DNA from 3 places in the Neobacillus sp. D3-1R genome. Region 2 is predicted to be linked to each of the others. Evidence: riboswitches for the same ligand, from Rfam matches in the RefSeq annotation. Region 2 holds a riboswitch; each other region holds the start of a gene.
The links. Region 2 has a riboswitch for S-adenosylmethionine ahead of ACSBPO_RS18835 (methionine ABC transporter ATP-binding protein). Riboswitches for the same ligand answer to the same signal wherever they lie in the genome.

Region 1 (6,408 bases), 210 kb from region 2:
TTTGCTTTCAGCATATAGAGGCTTTGTAATATCTGTATAGTTTAACCCTTCTTGATAGCCCTTCAAAAGATGGCGTTTTTCCTCTTCTGTAAACATTTTGGCATTTCCAATATAGCGCTCTTCCATTGGTGTTACACCACGTTCAATAAAGCTTTTACCTTTCGTTCCTTCCGGTAAAACATTTGCGATTCCTTTAAGAACAGCTTTACCAACACGAGGAATTTTATTGAATACTTCTAGTGATTGCGGCTCACGGTAAATATTATATCCACCAAATAATTCATCCGCACCTTCCCCAGAAAGAACGACGGTTACATGCTTTCTAGCTTCACGTGCTACAAAATAAAGTGGTACACAAGCTGGATCTGCAAGTGGATCATCCATATGCCACATAATTTTAGGAATTTCATTCATATATTCCTGCGGTGATATGATATAACTAATATTTTCTACACCTAACTTTTCAGCTGTTTCCTTGGCCACATCAATTTCACTAAACCCATTATGATCAAAACCAACTGAAAAGGTTTTTATAGCTGGATGGAATTCCTTTGCTATCGATGCAATGATCGATGAATCAATTCCACCAGATAAAAACGATCCTACTGGCACATCACTGCGCATATGCATCTTGACACTATCAAAAAGAACATCTTTTATTTCCTTCACAAAGTCAGATTCTGATTTTTGTACAGGGTGGAAGGAAGCTCTCCAATAGCGCTTTACTTCCATTTTCGAACCGATTTTTTTCGTAAAATAATGCCCTGGCTCTAATTTTTGTATTCCAGCAGTCATGCTATAAGGTTCTGGAACAAATTGATAGGTCAAATAATACTGTAAAGCATCTCTATTGAGTTCTGTGTTTTCTAAAGCTAATAAAATACTTTTCTTTTCTGAACCAAACAAAGTACGCTCTGCATCCTGATAGAAAAATAAAGGTTTAATTCCAAAGGAGTCACGTGCTCCAAAGAGTGTTTGTTCTTCCTTATCCCAGATAAGGATTGCAAACATACCTCTTAGCTTTTCAACCGCTTTCTCTTTTAAACGGCTGTAAAGAGCAATGATTACCTCTGTGTCAGAATGAGTAGCAAAGGTTAAGCCTTCCTTAACCAGTTCTTCTCTTAATTCCACGTAATTATAAATCTCACCATTAAAAAGAATCCAATAGCGTTCATTTTCATACGTTAACGGCTGATGACCGCTTTCAATATCAATGATACTTAAACGGCGAAAACCAAATTGAATATATTCATCTAAATAATAGCCATCATCATCTGGACCACGATGGGTAATGACATTATTCATATTTTTAAACAGTTGTTTATCTTCATCACGAAATTGTTGTGCTTGATCATGGACACAACCAATAAATCCACACATTATGTAGTCACCTACTCCGTTTCTCTCTTTGAAAATTTACCAAGATAGTCTTAAAAAATATCCTCTCTAATACTACCACTGTTTTTTAAAAAATGGCACTGAAAAAGCGGAAAACTTAGCGGTTCAATAGTCCTAATTTTACGAAACAGGAAGAAAAAGGGATACTTTAATTTCCAGCTATTCGTTTTATTCCCTTAATTAGAGGTTTTATTCCTTCACACTTTATAAGACGAAAAATAAAAACGGGAGTTACATAAAATGTAACTCCCTGGTTTTAAAGAAGAATAATACAATGTTTTCTTCTATGAAGAATGCTTTCATTTTCTAGAATAGAAATTAACGATTAGCTGCTTGTGTTTTTAAAGCTTCAGCTTTATCTGTTCTTTCCCATGGTAAATCAACATCTGTACGTCCAAAGTGTCCGTAAGCAGCTGTTTGCTTATAGATAGGACGACGAAGGTCTAGCATTTTAATAATGCCTGCTGGGCGCAGGTCAAAGTTTTCACGAACAAGTTCAACTAATACATCTTCTCCAACAGTACCTGTACCAAATGTATCAACAGAAATGGAAACTGGATGTGCTACACCAATTGCGTATGCTAATTGAACTTCCACTTTTTCAGCTAAACCAGCAGCAACTAGGTTTTTTGCAACATAACGTGCAGCGTACGCAGCAGAACGGTCAACCTTTGTAGGATCCTTACCAGAGAATGCGCCACCGCCGTGACGAGCATAACCGCCATAAGTATCTACAATGATTTTACGTCCTGTTAAACCAGCATCACCTTGAGGTCCACCGATAACAAAGCGTCCAGTTGGGTTGATGAAATATTTTGTATTTTCGTCGATTAATTCTTGAGGAACAACCGGATTGATAACATGTTCTTTTAAATTGCGTTGAATTTGCTCAAGACTAATTTCTGGATGGTGCTGAGTTGAAATAACGATTGTATCGATACGAACCGGCTTATCGTTTTCATCATATTCAACTGTTACTTGAGTTTTACCATCTGGACGTAAGTATGGAAGAATCTCTTCTTTACGAACGTAAGTTAAACGACGAGCAAGTTTGTGAGCTAATGAAATTGGAAGAGGCATAAGCTCTTTTGTTTCATTACATGCAAAACCAAACATTAAACCTTGGTCCCCTGCACCGATGGCATCAAGTTCTTCTTCAGACATTTGTCCTTCACGAGCTTCAAGAGCTTGGTCAACACCCATTGCGATATCAGCTGATTGCTCATCGATAGAAGTTAAAACAGCACAAGTCTCAGAGTCAAAGCCATATTTCGCACGGTTGTAACCTATGTCTTTTATGGTTTGGCGAACGATCTTTGGAATATCTACATATGTAGAAGTTGTAATTTCACCTGCTACTAAAACTAAACCAGTTGTAACAGAAGTTTCTGCTGCTACACGAGCATTTGCATCTTTTGCTAGAATAGCGTCTAAAATGGAATCAGAAATTTGGTCACAGATTTTATCAGGATGACCTTCAGTTACTGATTCAGAAGTGAACAAACGACGTTTTGTTGACATCCGAATTCCTCCTATATTAAACCTCATTATGATACGGTACTCATTCCCTTATAGTATGAATAAAACATTGAGTTTTTATGATGTACAGATTAAAATGTATACTCACAATTAAACTCTTTTGCTATTTCTAAAAGGTCACTTCATAAAACAAATAAAAAAACCTTCCCATGTTTTTGAGGAAAGGTTATTAGTTCGCTGTCGCGCCTTTCACTCTTATCGTTCAAGGTCGATACCTTGCGCAGGTTTAGCACCTTTTCCAAAAATAAAGATCAGTAAGATCCTTTATTAAATTGGGTAGGTTGCTGGGTTTCATAGGGCCTGTCCCTCCACCAGCTCGGGATAAGAGAGTATCCGTTCAAGGTAAAATCATAACTCACCATGTCGAATGATGTCAATGCTTTTTTTGATTATTTTTCATATAAATGAATGATATGGAAAAATGATAGGAAAATGTAAAATTTTTTACCTAATTTATCCGAATAGTATAGACTAATTAGTTAAATGTGTTATACTATTTAACAAGATATCATGATTTAAAAAATGATGATTATTCAGAATTAATTCCAAGGAAAAAGGGAAAAGGAAGGTATTCATAAAATGAATTCAGTTGGCGTTCGCAATGAATTAAACCAATTATTACAGAGCGAAAATATCCAAGTCCAGTTATCTGTTCCACAACTAGTAGAAAAAGTTCTTACTCGAAACGAAGGTTTATTAACTTCAACAGGAGCGGTTAGAGCCACTACAGGGAAGTATACAGGTCGCTCTCCTAAAGATAAATATATAGTTGATGAAGCCTCAGTTAAAGAAAAAATCAGTTGGGGTTCTGTCAATCAACCAATATCTGAAGATGCATTTTCTAGACTATATACAAAAGTAATCCATTATTTGCAGGATAAAGATGAAGTCTATGTCTTTAAAGGTTTTGCTGGTGCAGATAAAAAATATCGTCTACCAATCCAAGTTATTAATGAGTACGCTTGGCATAATCTCTTTGCTCATCAATTATTTATTCGACCGAATGAGGAAGAACTATTAGAACATTCTTCAGAATTCACTGTTATATCTGCTCCGAACTTTAAAGCCGACCCTGCAGTGGATGGCACAATTTCAGAGACATTTATTATTATATCCTTTGAGAAGCGAATTGTCCTCATCGGTGGTACAGAATATGCAGGTGAAATGAAAAAATCCATTTTCTCTGTTATGAATTACTTGTTGCCTGAACAAGATATTTTCCCAATGCATTGCTCAGCCAATGTAGGACGTGAAGGTGATGTAGCTCTATTCTTTGGATTATCCGGTACTGGTAAAACTACATTATCTGCAGATCCAAACCGCCGTTTAATCGGTGATGATGAACACGGATGGTCAGCAAATGGTGTCTTTAATATTGAAGGTGGCTGTTACGCTAAATGTATTAACCTTTCTCGCGAAAAGGAACCACAAATTTTTGATGCTATCCGATTCGGCACTGTACTTGAAAATGTGGTATTAAATAATGAAACACGTTTAGCAGATTATGATGATAACTCCTTAACAGAAAATACACGTGCTGCATATCCGTTACAAGCTATTGATAATATTGTCGATCCGAGCGTTGCGGGACATCCAAACACGATTGTATTTTTAACTGCAGATGCATTTGGAGTATTGCCTCCAATTTCAAAATTAACAAAAGAACAAGCAATGTATCATTTCTTAAGTGGTTATACATCCAAATTAGCAGGAACAGAGCGTGGAGTTACTTCTCCAGAAGCTACTTTCTCAACATGTTTCGGTTCACCATTCTTACCATTACCTGCTACAACTTATGCAGAAATGCTTGGTAAAAAGATTACCGAACATAATTCTCAAGTCTTCTTAGTCAACACAGGCTGGACTGGAGGAGAATACGGTGTTGGAAATCGTATGAAATTAGCTTATACACGTGCTATGATTCAAGCTGCATTAGAAGGCGAATTAACCAATGTGGAAACGGTTCAAGACTCCATCTTTGGATTGAATATTCCTTTACACATTCCTGGTGTTCCGGATGAGGTTCTTCAGCCTAATAAAACTTGGGCAGACCAGGCAGCTTATGAAATGAAAGCAAAAGAACTTGCGGCAAAATTCCGTGAAAACTTTAAGAAGTTCTCAAATGTTCCAGCCGAAATAGAAGAAAATGGCGGACCAATTGCATAAATTGATGAGATCGGGCTTTGTGGCCCGGTCTTTTTTATTTGATTTAAATATTAAAAAATTAAAAACTTATGATGGACATTTCCGCGCTTTCCTTCTTGTGTTTTGTCCTTCATCACCTTTATGACGGACATTTCCGCACTTTCCTTCTTTGGTTTTGTCCTTCATCCCCCTTATGATGGACACTTCCACGCTTTCCCTCTTGTGTTTTGTCCTTCATCACCTTTATGATGGACACTTTCACGCTTTCCTTCTTGTGTTTTGTCCTTCATCACTTTTATGATGGACATTTTTGCGCTTTCCCTCTTGTGTTTTGTCCTTCATCACTTTTATGACTTCTATAAAGAAAAACCGGGCTCCAATGGAACCCGATTTAATTCGTTGAATTTAACGAAACTAGTTCGTATGTAATTTTGGTTTGTTTATTTTCCCATTCTACTCTTCTTATCACACATATTCCGCTCGAATCACTTTCTAAAGTTTTACGAATGTCTAACGGAATATCAATTGGGTAAAGACGGTAGTCCTCTTTTACTAATTCAAATAAATTTTCAGCTATTCTGTTTTCTCGTCCTTTTGTTACCACAAGTGTATTTAACTCTAAAGGCATACCCATTTCCATCTCTCCTTACCTATTCTTCTTTTATTTTATCATTACTGACTATGTTTTTTCATCCATTGTGCTAAGCCGGCGACAACTTTTCGGTTTATAGCTGGTGGGAAGTAATGGGTAAACTCTTCGAAGTACCAGCTCTCCACAGGCTTATTATGGTCCTGTAGAGCCTTCTCTAATTGATAGGAATGTTCTACAGATACATTGTGATCTTTAACCCCATGAATAATCAGCACAGGTGGCTGTAACTTTTCTATTTGAAATAAAGGGGTTCTCCATTCATATCGTTCTGGATATTTATTTGGAGTGCCACCAATCACTCTTTTCATCATTCTTCTAAGATCAAGTCGTTCCTCGTAGGTTAGGAACATATCCGTTACACCGCCCCAACTAACAACAGAAGCAGCTTCTGGAAATTGAATAGCAGTCAACAATGCCATCACGCCTCCACGAGAAAATCCAAAAATATGCACGTTCTTTACCTTTGGATGTGAAGCTAAAAGGGTAAAAGCTGAAAATGCATCCTCTCGGTCATCACCAGCGAAATCCTCATGCCCTTCCCCTCCTTGATTTCCACGATAAAAGGGAGCAAAGACAATAAATCCTTCAGAGGCGAACTGCGCAATTCGAGCAGGACGTACTTTGCCCACATTTTTTATTCCACCACGTAAATAAAGAAAACCATCTAATACTTC
Region 2 (6,408 bases):
ACACAATCCAACGGTTACTGTATTTGAAGAAAGAGTTGCTTTGCTAGAAGGTGGTGTAGGGGCGCTAGCCGTTGCAAGCGGTATGGCTGCTATTACATTGGCGATTTTAAACATTGCTCAAGCTGGGGATGAAATCGTTTCGGCTTCGACGCTTTATGGTGGAACCTATAATTTATTTGCGACAACGTTGCCGAAGTATGGAATCACAGTTAGGTTTGTCGATCCCGAAAAGCCGGAGAATTTTGCAGCAGCTATCTCGGAAAAAACAAAAGCCGTTTTTGCTGAAACAATTGGCAATCCGAGTTTAAGAGTATTAGATATCGAAAAGGTATCTGAAATCGCTCATTCCCATGGGATTCCGTTAATCATTGATAATACCTTTGCAACTCCATACCTTTGCAGACCAATCGAATACGGAGCGGACATTGTGGTACATTCAGCCACAAAATGGTTATTAGGTAATGGAACTACACTTGGAGGAATTATTGTTGATGGTGGGAAGTTTGATTGGAATTCTAGCAAGTTCCCTGGATTTAATGAACCTGATCCAAGCTATCATAACTTAGTCTATAGTGAGGCGTTAGGATCCCAAGCTTATATTATTAAGGCAAGAGTTCAACTTCTCCGCGATCTTGGGCCATCACTAAGTCCGCAAAATGCCTTCCAATTCACACTAGGGTTAGAAACACTACATGTTAGAATGAAGGAGCACATTGCCAATACAAAAGTAATTGTACGTTACCTCGAGGAACACTCAGCAGTTGATTGGGTAGGGTATCCAGGTAATGAACCGCATCCTGATTATCACCTAGTCGAGAAATACTTACCAAAAGGTGCTGGGGCAGTGGTTGTTTTTGGCATAAAAGGTGGTAGAGAAGCAGGAGCAAAGTTAATTAATTCGGCTAAGCTCTGGGCACATGTTGCCAATGTAGGAGATGCCAAAAGCTTAATGATTCATCCTGCAAGCACGACGCATCAACAATTAGACAATGAAGGGTTAATAGCTTCAGGAGTTTCAGAAGATTTAATCAGACTATCTATTGGAATCGAAAATGTAGAAGATTTAATAGAAGACTTAGAACAAGCAATTGAAAATGCGACGGGTATACGTTCTATTTCATTACAGGTATAAATGTAAATTGAAAAAATACCCATAAATTATTCTAGAAAAATAGATTGACACCCTACTTTTTCCGTGATACGATATCAATCGTGATTACGAAATTCACTTAAATACATTAACGTGTTAATTAAATATAGTTTGTGGTTTGCTCTTATCAAGAGAGGTGGAGGGATGTGCCCTATGAAGCCCGGCAACCGTCAATATTCGTATTGAAATGGTGCCAATTCACGCAAAGCGTAGCTTTGGGAGATGAGAGAAAGGAAAATCGATGGATTGTGCCTTTCTGCTCATTTGCAGAAAGGCATTTTTATTTTCTTAGAATGATTTTCCCTTAATAACCCAACCCTATGTTTATATATAATTCGAGAATAATAATCCGGAAGTAAAGAGGGTGAAAAAATGATATCGATCAAAAATGTTCAAAAAGTATATTCGTCCAAAAAAGGTCAGGTTAGAGCAGTAGATGATGTGAATTTAGAAATCACTGAAGGCGAAATTTTTGGGGTCATTGGGTATAGTGGTGCAGGAAAAAGTACATTAATCCGTATGCTTAATGGACTTGAAATCCCATCAGCTGGGACCATTACAGTTGCTGAACGTGTCATTTCAAAAATCAAAGGCAGTGACCTTCGTAAGGCAAGACAAGAAATCAGTATGATATTTCAACATTTTAATCTCCTTTGGTCGAGAACAGTTCGAGAGAATATCTCCTTTCCGCTTGAAATTGCTGGGGTAACAAAAGCAGAAAGAATTCGCCGCGTGGATGAGTTGATTAAGCTAGTTGGTCTAGATGGAAGGGAAGATGCTTATCCATCAGAACTCAGTGGTGGTCAAAAGCAAAGAGTAGGGATTGCACGAGCACTAGCTAATAATCCTAAAGTTTTACTTTGTGATGAAGCGACATCTGCTTTGGACCCACAAACAACGGATTCTATACTAGATTTACTAGTTGATATTAATAATCGCTTAGGATTAACGATTGTCTTGATTACACATGAAATGCATGTAATTCAAAAAATTTGCCATCGGGTAGCTGTGATGGAAGGTGGAAAAATAGTGGAGTTAGGGCCGGTGTTAGAAGTGTTTAAAAATCCTCAGCAGCCCATAACAAAACGTTTTGTCCAACAGGTTACAGAACCGGAGGAAACAAAGGAAACAGCTGAGCATCTCATCGGTCGTTATCCAGAAGGAAAAGTCGTTCAGTTAACATTTGTTGGCGAAGCTACTGAGCAACCTGTGATTACGAATCTTATCCGCCATCATAATGTAACCGTTAATATTCTTCAAGGGAAAATTAATCAGACACAGAATGGCTCTTACGGATCATTATTTATCCATATTGATGGAGAGAGTAAAGAAATCACAAAAGCCATCGATTTTATTCGCTCTCAAGCTGTTGGAGTGGAGGTGGTAACAAATGGTTGAAAAGTTCTTTCCAAATGTAAACTGGGAACGAATGTGGCAGGCGACATATGAAACTTTATACATGACAGGGATCTCTGTGTTGGCAACGTTTGTTCTAGGTATTATCCTTGGCCTACTATTGTTTTTAACATCAAAGGATAATATATGGGAAAACAAAGTGATTAACACGATTATCAGCGCATTGGTAAATATTTTTCGATCTATTCCTTTTATTATTCTGATTGTATTATTAATCCCTTTTACTAAATTCATTGTAGGAACCATGATTGGGGAAGATGCTGCATTACCGGCGCTTATAATAGGGGCAGCACCTTTTTATGCACGAATGGTGGAAATAGGGTTAAGAGAAATCAATAAAGGTGTTATTGAAGCAGCCAAATCTATGGGTGCAAAAACGAGCACCATTATTTTAAAAGTTTTACTTCCAGAATCCATGCCAGCATTAGTATCAGGGATAACAGTTACGGCTATATCCTTAGTTGGTTTTACCGCAATGGCGGGTGTTATTGGAGCAGGGGGATTAGGGAATCTTGCTTATTTAGAAGGTTTCCAAAGAAGTCGATTTGACGTCACCTTAATGGCAACAATCGTCATTTTAGTCATCGTTTTTATTATTCAATTCATTGGTGATATTATCACCGCTAAATTAGATAAAAGATAAAGGAGAAATGGAACATGAAAAAATGGTTAAGTGTACTATTATCATTAGCAATGGCATTAGTTCTTGCAGCTTGCGGAACTTCTGAAGAAAAAACAGAGGGTGGAAATGCAGGTAAAGAAGATGGATTAAAGAAATTAGTGGTTGGAGCGTCTAACGTTCCCCATGCTGAAATTTTAGAAGAAGCAAAACCTCTATTAAAAGATAAGGGGATTGACTTAGAAATCACAACTTTCCAAGATTATGTATTACCAAACCAAGCATTAGAATCTGGTGAATTAGATGCAAACTACTTCCAACATATCCCTTACTTAAATGCTCAAATTAAAGAAAATGGATATGACTTTGTCAATGCAGGCGGAATCCACATCGAGCCAATTGGTGTTTACTCAAAAAAATATAAGAGCCTTGATGAACTTCCTGAAGGTGCACATATCATTGTAAGTAACTCAGTTGCAGACCACGGCCGTATCTTAACGATGTTAGAAAACAAAGGTTTAATTAAGTTAAAAGAAGGCGTTGAAAAGACAGAAGCTACCGTTGATGATATTGTAGAAAATCCTAAAAAGTTAAACTTTGACGCAGAATATGAAGCATCTTTACTTCCTCAAATTTATAACAACGGTGAAGGCGATGCGGTGTTAATTAACTCTAACTATGCAATTGATGCAGGATTAAATCCACTTGAAGATTCTATTGCGATCGAAGAAAGCGATTCACCTTATGTAAACGTCATTGCTGTTCGCAAAGGTGACGAAAATAAAGAAGAAATTAAAACATTAGTAGAAGTTCTACGTTCAAAAGAAATTCAAGATTTCATTCTTGAAAAATATAAAGGTGCAGTTGTACCAGTTTCAGAATAATAAGGTTAAGGTCAGAACTTCATAAAGAGTTCTGACCTTTTTCTTTTACTAAAAATGCATAGCACTCATTTGTTGTTATCATACTAATTTTGATATTGATTAGGATGGAGTGAAAACATGGAACATAACAATGAACTAAGAAATTCTACAGAATTAGCTTTACATGAATATAAAGTAGGGTTAGGTACTTTTACGCAAAAAATGCCTAAGTTGGCTCAACATTATAATGCCTTTACAGAGGCATGTTTTGAAGAAGGAGTATTATCCAAAAAGGATAAACAATTAATCGCCCTGGGAATCAGTTTATATTCTCAAGATGAATACTGTATTATTTATCATGTGAAAGGTTGCCTTGATGAAGGAGCCAGTGAAGAAGAGATTTTAGAAGCGGTAGGTGTGACAGCTGCATTTGGCGGTGGAGCAGCTATGAGCCAAGCTGTTACTCTCGTTCAAGAAGCAATGGAAGAGTTAAATCAGTTAAAACAATAAGTAACTTATATAATAAGGAAGAAAATTGCTAAGGGGCAGACTTTTTCAGTCTGTCCCTTATTCTCATACATGAATAAGGGACAATAGAGGAAAAACTAATATGTAATGTAAAATGCCTAATAAAAAAATAGTTTTTAATAAAAATTGATATAAATCAATGATTTTTTCAACAAAATACATTAACATTATCACGGTAGTGTAAATCGTCTTAAATGGTTGCTATCAGATTCTATTTGTTATAAGATTGTAATGAGAATAAAATGAGAATGAGATTTGATGAATGAACAAGTCATCAAATATTATACTTCGGAGGTATAGATATGGCAGGATCAACTTTAACAATTAAAGACTTACATGTAGCGATTGATGGGAAAGAAATCATTAAAGGTTTAAACCTTGAAATAAAAGGTGGAGAAATCCACGCTATCATGGGTCCAAATGGTACAGGGAAATCTACTCTTTCTTCAGCTATTATGGGTCATCCAAAATATGAAGTAACGAGTGGTAGCATAACACTTGACGGTCAAGACGTTCTTGAAATGGAAGTGGATGAGCGTGCCCGTGCAGGTCTTTTCTTAGCTATGCAATATCCAAGTGAAATCAATGGAGTAACGAACGCAGACTTCTTACGTTCTGCTTTAAATAGCCGTCTTGGTGAAGGAAATGAAATCTCACTAATGAAGTTCATCAGAAAAATGGATTCAAAAATGGAATTCCTTGAAATGGATCCAGATATGGCACAACGTTATTTAAATGAAGGTTTCTCTGGTGGGGAGAAGAAGCGTAACGAAATTCTACAATTAATGATGTTAGAACCAAAATTAGCTATATTAGATGAAATCGACTCTGGATTAGATATCGACGCACTGAAGGTAGTATCGAAAGGTATTAACGAAATGCGTGGAGGAGACTTTGGTTGCTTAATTATCACTCACTACCAACGTTTATTAAACTATATCACTCCTGACACTGTGCATGTGATGATGCAAGGTCGTATCGTAAAATCAGGTGGACCTGAGCTTGCACAACGCTTAGAAGCAGAAGGATATGACTGGATCAAGAAAGAACTAGGAATTGAAGACGAAACAGTTGGGCAAGAAGCTTAAGCGTTAGGGGGATCAACATGACAATTGATACAAAACTACCATTTGATCAGGAGTATATCGCTAATTTTTCAAAAGAAAATGGCGAACCTGCATGGTTAACAGAATTAAGAATAAATGCATTATCAAATGCCGTACAATTACCATTGCCAAAGCCTGATAAAACGAAAATTGATAAGTGGAACTTCACACAGTTTGATACTCATCAAGTGAAAAGCAACGCTTACCAATCTTTATCAGATCTACCTAAAGCGGTAAAGGTATTAGTAGATACGGAATCACAAAATAGAAATTTATATATCCAAAACAATACAACACCAGCTTACTTGGAGGTTTCTTCTGAGCTAAAAGAAAGTGGAGTTATTTTTACAGATATCTTTTCAGCAGCAAGAGAACATGGTGAATTACTTCAAAAGTATTTCATGACAAATGGTGTAAAGATTGATGAACATAAATTAACAGCTCTACATGCCGCATTGGTTAATGGTGGAATTTTCCTCTATATTCCTAAGAATGTAGAATTAAAAGAACCTATTCAGGCTATTTTTGTTCACGACGATGCTTCATTAAATCTTTTTAACCATGTATTAGTGGTTGCTGAGGATAATAGTAAAGTAACATATGTTGAGAATTATGTATCAACAATGGATACAGCTAATGGAATTTTCAATCTTGTTACAGAAGTAGTAGCAAATTCTAATTCTAAAGTACAATACGGTGCAGTTGACAACTTAAACAAAGGTGTAA
Region 3 (6,408 bases), 2.3 Mb from region 2:
TTGTTACTGGAGGAATGTCGAGACGTCTAGCAATTCCAGGACCTACTTGACCTGTATCACCATCAATGGCATGTTTACCACAAATAACCATATCAATTGGTTTATCCTTCGCTATTCTTTCTAATGCCTTCGAAAGTGCGTAGCTTGTAGCAAGAGTATCTGCCCCTGCAAATGCACGGTCTGAAATAAGATAGCCTTCATCAGCGCCAATCTCAATACTTTTTTTTATGACTTCTGTTGCCTGTGGTGGACCCATTGATAAAACAGATACCGTACCACCATGTAGTTTTTTTAGTCTTACAGCCTCTTGTACAGCATGTGCATCATATGGATTTAAAATGGCTGGTGCACTACGGCGGTCAAGAGTGTTCGTTTTGGGATTAATTTTAATAATTTTGGTATCTGGTACTTGCTTGACACAGACGACAATGTGCATGAATACTAGACCTCCTCTATGGGTAGATATATTTGAAAGCAAAAGCCTTCATCATATAATTGAAAATGCTTTTATTACGATATATGTATCGTAATATAAGCATAGTACAAACGATTAAAATAAAGGGTTAACAATCTATGAACATTTGAGAGTATTTTCATACTTTGTTAAAAATTTGTAACCATTTTGACCCTTAAAATATGCTATATAGTGATGTTGTGATCCAAAAGGGTTTCACTTAATACGCTAGTAACACATGATGTAAAGATGGAAATATGTATCGTTTAGTAAAGAAGTGTAGTAGAATAGATGCATTCCATGGATGTCCAAAATTCTCATACAGAAATGTCATTCATTTTGATGGAGTAAAATTAAGAAATTGAAAATAAACTGTTTATTATACTATAAGAAATATAAAGATATAGACAATGATATAAATCACACCCATACGTTCAAATATGAAAGTTCAATAAATAATTGTCGAAATGAAGGAAAGGAACAAGTGCTATGAAGGAAGTATTGATTGGAAGCATTTTATCAGCCTTATCAACAGGTTTTGGGGCTATGATTATCCTGTTTATGAGTCAAAATGTTACACACCGGTTTCGGGATGTTTTGTTAGCCTTTACAGCAGGTGTTATGATGGCTGCTTCTACGATGGGGCTTATTCCTGAAGCTTTAAGCTACGATGGTTTTATTCCGTTAGCTATTGGAATTATTCTCGGTGTTTTTGTCTTAACTATAATGGAAAAAAATATCCCACATATAGATTTACAGCATTCAAAAAGTGGACTTAAATTTGATGAAAAGGCATTGTTAATTATCGCGGCTATTACCTTGCATAATATTCCAGAAGGCCTCTCTGTTGGAGTAAGTTATGCATCAAACCATGGAGAAACTGGGAATCTAATCGCATTTGCTATTGGGTTTCAAAATGCACCTGAAGGACTATTAGTTGCCTTATTTTTAATCAATCAAAAAATAAATAAGGTTAAAGCTTTTATCATCTCAACCTTGACCGGGGCTATTGAAATTATCACTTCTCTATTAGGGTACTACCTAACTTCTTATCTAGATGCACTTGTGCCTTATGGTCTTGCCTTTGCAGCAGGAGCCATGCTTTTCATTATCTATAAAGAATTAATACCTGAGAGTCATGGAGATGGAAATGAGAGGAATGCTACATATTCCTTTATAGTCGGCTTATTGTTTATGATTTTCATTATCGATATATTTTAAATATATATAAAAGGACTGAAAATCATTCAGTCCTTTTTTCTATCTTATATATATATAATCTCTGAGGTCAAAGAGGCTCGTGGCCATACTAACATATGCTGAACAGAAATTTTTATTTCATTTTTACTTTTTGGTTCATTGCGAAAGGTACATTGGTATTCATATATTAATTTATCTAGTTCTTGACTATAATGTAAAGTTTCTTGGCTAGTAAACCCAGTGACTTTTGCGGACAACATCATCATTTCTCTAATCTCATTGATCTCTTCTAGCATTCTATTTGAATGCACCTTGTCTGTCTGGCACAACTCTATTTCCTCCTAATCCACTTTCCACTTATACATTAAGGTACTTAATTTGTATACCTGATGAATTATGACAATAATTTGAATAAATGTAAATAGATTCGCAATATTAGACAAAACTTCCAATCAACTCTTCGGATTCGACAACAACCTTAGGTATTATATCCTATTTTTCGACACTAACACCCCTTATAATAGTCAAAAAGACCCATCACCTAAGTGAAGGGACTTTATCAAAATATTAAGCTTCTACTTCTTCTTTTTCGTAAATAGGTACCCAGCCCTCTGTTGTAACAAAGATACGAATAGCCACAACTTTTCTATCCTCTTTTAAAGTAAAGTAATGTCGAATATTCGGTGGAACAGAAATTAAATCACCAGGATTTAAATGTACCTCAAAGAAAGCTCCGTCTTTTCCTTGGATAATAAATACGCCATGTCCGCTTACAATAAAACGAACTTCGTCGTCAGTATGATGATGCTCTTTTTGGAAATTTACTAGAAGTTGTTCTAGATTCGGTGTATTTTCAGATAGAGAGATTACATCTTGAGCCTTATATCCTCTTCTTTCAGAGATAGCCGCGATTTCACCATCAAATGTATTTAATATTTCTTCTTTTTCCTCGTCAGATAGAAGATATTTCTCATTAAGATGTGCTGGAAGTTTAGTAATATCCCAGTGCTCATAAATCACTTCTTGGCTTGTTAAAAAGTCTAATACTTCCTGTTGATTTTCAATCAGATTACCGTTTTCTTGAAATTTAATATATGCCATGTCAATTCCCTCACTTTTTTTATTTTAGTCTCTGTTATATAGGAATGTTGATTTCCGCTGCAGGCACTCGCTTTCCGCGGGGCGTGCTGTGAGCCTCCTCGTCGCTGGCGCTCCTGTGGGGTCTCACCTGTCCCGCTTCTCCCGCAGGAGTCTCGCGCCTTTCGCTCCAATCAACATTGTTACAAATCGATACTGCTCTTTAACAGAGCAATATCTTAAAATTTAATTAAATTAAACTACTTTAAATAATTGGAAAGGTTTGTGTTCTAATAATCTCAGTTGATAGCGGAATAAGAATTCTGATGCTTCTAAGATTTTTTTTGCTTCGAAAGCGGTTCTTCCCCAAACTGTAATTCCATGATTACGTATTAATACAGCACCTGAGTCACCATGAATATGTTCTGAAAATGCCTTGGATAAGGTTGGTATATGCGCATAATTGCGGATAATTGGTATTTTTAATACAGCATCTTCTTCCCATTGATCAAAAGCTTTAATCAGTTCTTGGCCTTGAAAAGAAACCTCTCCTCGGTCACCGTAAATCTCTGATATAACATTGTTATCGATGGTGTGAACATGCAAGCTGCAACCAGCATTAGTTCTTCGGTAAATTTCAACATGTAATAAAGTTTCAGCAGAAGGCTTTAAATGGGTTGGGACAGCTGGTTGACCAAACTGATCTACTAATAAAAAGTCCTCATCTGTTCTTTGGCGCTTATCTTTTCCACTTGCTGTAACTAAAAATTGCAATGGCTCGTTTTGCACCTTAATAGCTAAATTTCCACTTGTGCCCATAAACCAGTCTCGGCCAGCAAGCTCATCCTTTACATCCGCTAACTCATTCCATTTTTCTTTAAACATTTGCTCGATTCACCCCAATCCATTTTTTAATTAAATCTATACAATCGTAAAACGTTTCGAACTTTTTATATTGAATGCCTAATTCTTCACACTTATCAGCCAAAAACTCCCTAGCAAAAACAAAATCCGCTTGTTTTGCTGCTTCTAAATCTGTAATGGAATCTCCAATTACGATTGTGAAATCATTTGGATTTTTTAATTTTCTAATAACACTGGGTTTGCAGCATCCACAACCGTTATCACAAAGATCATCGCAAGCATTCGGCCAAAGTATATTGATTGTATGATTCAAAAAATCTGCGCTGTTACAATATATACTAGTAAATGGTCCATATGGCTCTAAGATGGGATCTACAAAAAAGTCAATCCCCCCACTTACAACATGAAAAGGAATTCCTTCTTCCTTTGTTAACTGTAATAACTCAGGAAAACCATCACGTATGACAGCATTTTTTAAGGAAAATTGGACGATATCATTTTTTAGATTGCTTGGGAGCAACGCAAATAATTGGCCCACTCCATTTTGAATGCTAACTTTTTGAGACAATATATCGTCTTTTATTGCTTCCCATCCAGGAGGAGCAAACTCTTTCATGATCGCAATAATATTGTCTTTTTCCGTGATTGTTCCATCAAAATCACAATAAATAACAGGTCTGCCCATTATGAATTCACCTCCACATATCCCCATAACTCAAGGGCTGTCTTTAATTCTGGGTATGTTTCGGCACCTTCTATCAGAGTTTGGCCCTTCAAATGTACATCAATCGCTTGTCGAAACGCTTTTCCACCACCTATTGCACCCAATGGGTGGCCGTGAACACCACCGCCTGCATTTATGATAGAATCTTGCCCGAAATCATTAATTAATAATGGAACCAATCCAGGATGAATTCCAGCGGATGGTACAGGAAATGCTTTCTTATAGTAGGTATCTTCTTTTATTAGCTCCTGTTTAATCGATATTGCCTTCTCTTTTTCTAATGCTACAGAACCATAAGGTGATGGGAATAAGGATAAATCTGCCCCAGCATATCTCAAGAGTTTACCAAGTAAGAGTGAGTGAGATAATCCATAGGAATTAGAAGAAGTAAGGGCACCACTTACTGCTGGATGCGCCATTATTGGCAATCCAATTTCATCATCTTCACGCAATTCTTGGAGAGTATCTAGCCCATAAGCAAAAACATTAAATAATAATAAATCAGCACCTAACTCTTTCGCTTTTCGAGCTTTTTCTTTTAAACGAGAGGTCCGTCCCGATAAATTAACCGCATACAAAGTCCGATGTCCAGATTGTTCATAAGTGTTTTGTAATACTCTTTTTCCTGATAAAATTCGTTCTTCAAATGGGGTTAATCCATTATCAAAAAGGATTTCATCATCCTTTACAATGTCAACCCCTCCTAAGGCTTGTGCTTCAAGTTGTCTAGATAAGAAATTAAGATCTCTCCCGATTACACCTTTAAAGATACTCATTAGTAACGGTCGATCGTAAACACCTAATTTCTCCCTTATTCCGTTTATCCCAAACCTTGGACCTGGAAAGATATCCTTTAATTGATCAGGAAACTCTAAATCTAGTAATTTGACCTTTCCGTCCAATGATAATTTCCCAAACACTGTGGTTAACATAGCCGGAATATCTGCTGAGAAGTTTACAGGAGGATAGGCAATCTTTATAATGGCTTCCCCTTCATGTTCAGGATCTTCTTCGATAGAAACTACTTTGCCTTTATGTTTTCTTAATTGATTTTGCTCAAGTTCAGGTAGATCAGTCCATGATCCAATTGTTAATCCGAGAGCTATATCCTCTGCTTTTTTAAGTGGGCTACCCTTGATATCTTTAATAAGATACGTAGCAATTAAATCATTCATCGTAAATCTTCCTTTCAAACTCATCTGCATGACTATTCTTTGTTTGCAATTTTCACAATAAAAAAACCTCTTCAAATAAGAAGAGGTTAGCATACATAACTAACGTCCTCTTATCTTTCAGCTTTTTCGCTGCAAGAATTAGCACCGTGCTTTATGAACGGATTCATAAAATCGGTTGCCGGGCTTCATAGGGCTAGTCCCTCCGCCTGCTCTTGATAAGAAAATCGTTTATTTATTTTATACGTTGTAAATGTTATTTTTCAAATTAATTTGGATTATGACAGGATTTAATAACATTGTCAATGGATTATTTGAAAATTTCTAAAGATTTAATTCTCTCTACTGCTTCTTGCATTCTTCCTTCAGAAGTTAAGAGTCCAACACGAACATAACCTTCTCCATAATGACCAAATCCTACTCCTGGTGCGACAGCAATATGTGCCTTTTCTAATAAAAAATCCGCAAATTCTTCAGAAGTATAGCCTTCCGGGACCTTTAACCAAGCAAAAAATGAACCTTTTGGTGCACGAACATCCCAACCAATTGACTTTAATCCCTCTATCAAGACGTTTCTTCTAGATTCATATAAGGCATTTAGCTCTTCCACACACTGTTGTGAAGCGTTTAAAGCTACTGCTGCAGCTTCCTGAATTCCTCCAAAAATGCTTACATAAAGGTGGTCCTGTAACAGTTCAATAGCAGAAATGACACTGCGATTTCCTACCGCAAATCCAACACGCCAGCCTGCCATGTTATAGGTTTTGGATAAAGTATAGATTTCGATTCCAATATCCTTAGCCCCTTCCGTTTGTAAAAAGCTGATCGGCTTTTGTCCATCAAACCCAATTGCGCCATAGGCAAAGTCATGTACCACACAAATATTCGTATTCTTTGCTAATTCTACCGTTTTTTCA

Region 1: another riboswitch for S-adenosylmethionine. It lies ahead of metK (methionine adenosyltransferase); the one in region 2 lies ahead of ACSBPO_RS18835 (methionine ABC transporter ATP-binding protein).
Region 3: another riboswitch for S-adenosylmethionine. It lies ahead of mtnW (2,3-diketo-5-methylthiopentyl-1-phosphate enolase); the one in region 2 lies ahead of ACSBPO_RS18835 (methionine ABC transporter ATP-binding protein).

Annotation. Positions count from the first base shown of each region.
Region 1 is NZ_CP197471.1:3,443,947-3,450,354, forward strand. It holds gene asnB (asparagine synthase (glutamine-hydrolyzing)) at 1-1,380, opposite strand, end outside; gene metK (methionine adenosyltransferase) at 1,717-2,919, opposite strand; SAM riboswitch class I at 3,130-3,265, opposite strand; gene pckA (phosphoenolpyruvate carboxykinase (ATP)) at 3,517-5,103, shown strand; gene ACSBPO_RS17675 (DUF2584 domain-containing protein) at 5,474-5,716, opposite strand; gene ACSBPO_RS17680 (alpha/beta hydrolase family protein) at 5,755-6,408, opposite strand, start outside.
Region 2 is NZ_CP197471.1:3,656,602-3,663,009, reverse strand. It holds gene ACSBPO_RS18840 (O-acetylhomoserine aminocarboxypropyltransferase/cysteine synthase family protein) at 1-1,132, shown strand, start outside; SAM riboswitch class I at 1,272-1,379, shown strand; gene ACSBPO_RS18835 (methionine ABC transporter ATP-binding protein) at 1,523-2,548, shown strand; gene ACSBPO_RS18830 (methionine ABC transporter permease) at 2,541-3,209, shown strand; gene ACSBPO_RS18825 (MetQ/NlpA family ABC transporter substrate-binding protein) at 3,224-4,069, shown strand; gene ACSBPO_RS18820 (carboxymuconolactone decarboxylase family protein) at 4,187-4,558, shown strand; gene sufC (Fe-S cluster assembly ATPase SufC) at 4,879-5,664, shown strand; gene sufD (Fe-S cluster assembly protein SufD) at 5,682-6,408, shown strand, end outside.
Region 3 is NZ_CP197471.1:1,319,326-1,325,733, reverse strand. It holds gene ACSBPO_RS06720 (electron transfer flavoprotein subunit beta/FixA family protein) at 1-436, opposite strand, end outside; gene ACSBPO_RS06715 (ZIP family metal transporter) at 944-1,675, shown strand; gene ACSBPO_RS06710 (Spo0E family sporulation regulatory protein-aspartic acid phosphatase) at 1,720-1,983, opposite strand; gene ACSBPO_RS06705 (cupin domain-containing protein) at 2,222-2,755, opposite strand; gene ACSBPO_RS06700 (methylthioribulose 1-phosphate dehydratase) at 2,987-3,616, opposite strand; gene ACSBPO_RS06695 (2-hydroxy-3-keto-5-methylthiopentenyl-1-phosphate phosphatase) at 3,609-4,280, opposite strand; gene mtnW (2,3-diketo-5-methylthiopentyl-1-phosphate enolase) at 4,280-5,494, opposite strand; SAM riboswitch class I at 5,602-5,716, opposite strand; gene ACSBPO_RS06685 (pyridoxal phosphate-dependent aminotransferase) at 5,802-6,408, opposite strand, start outside.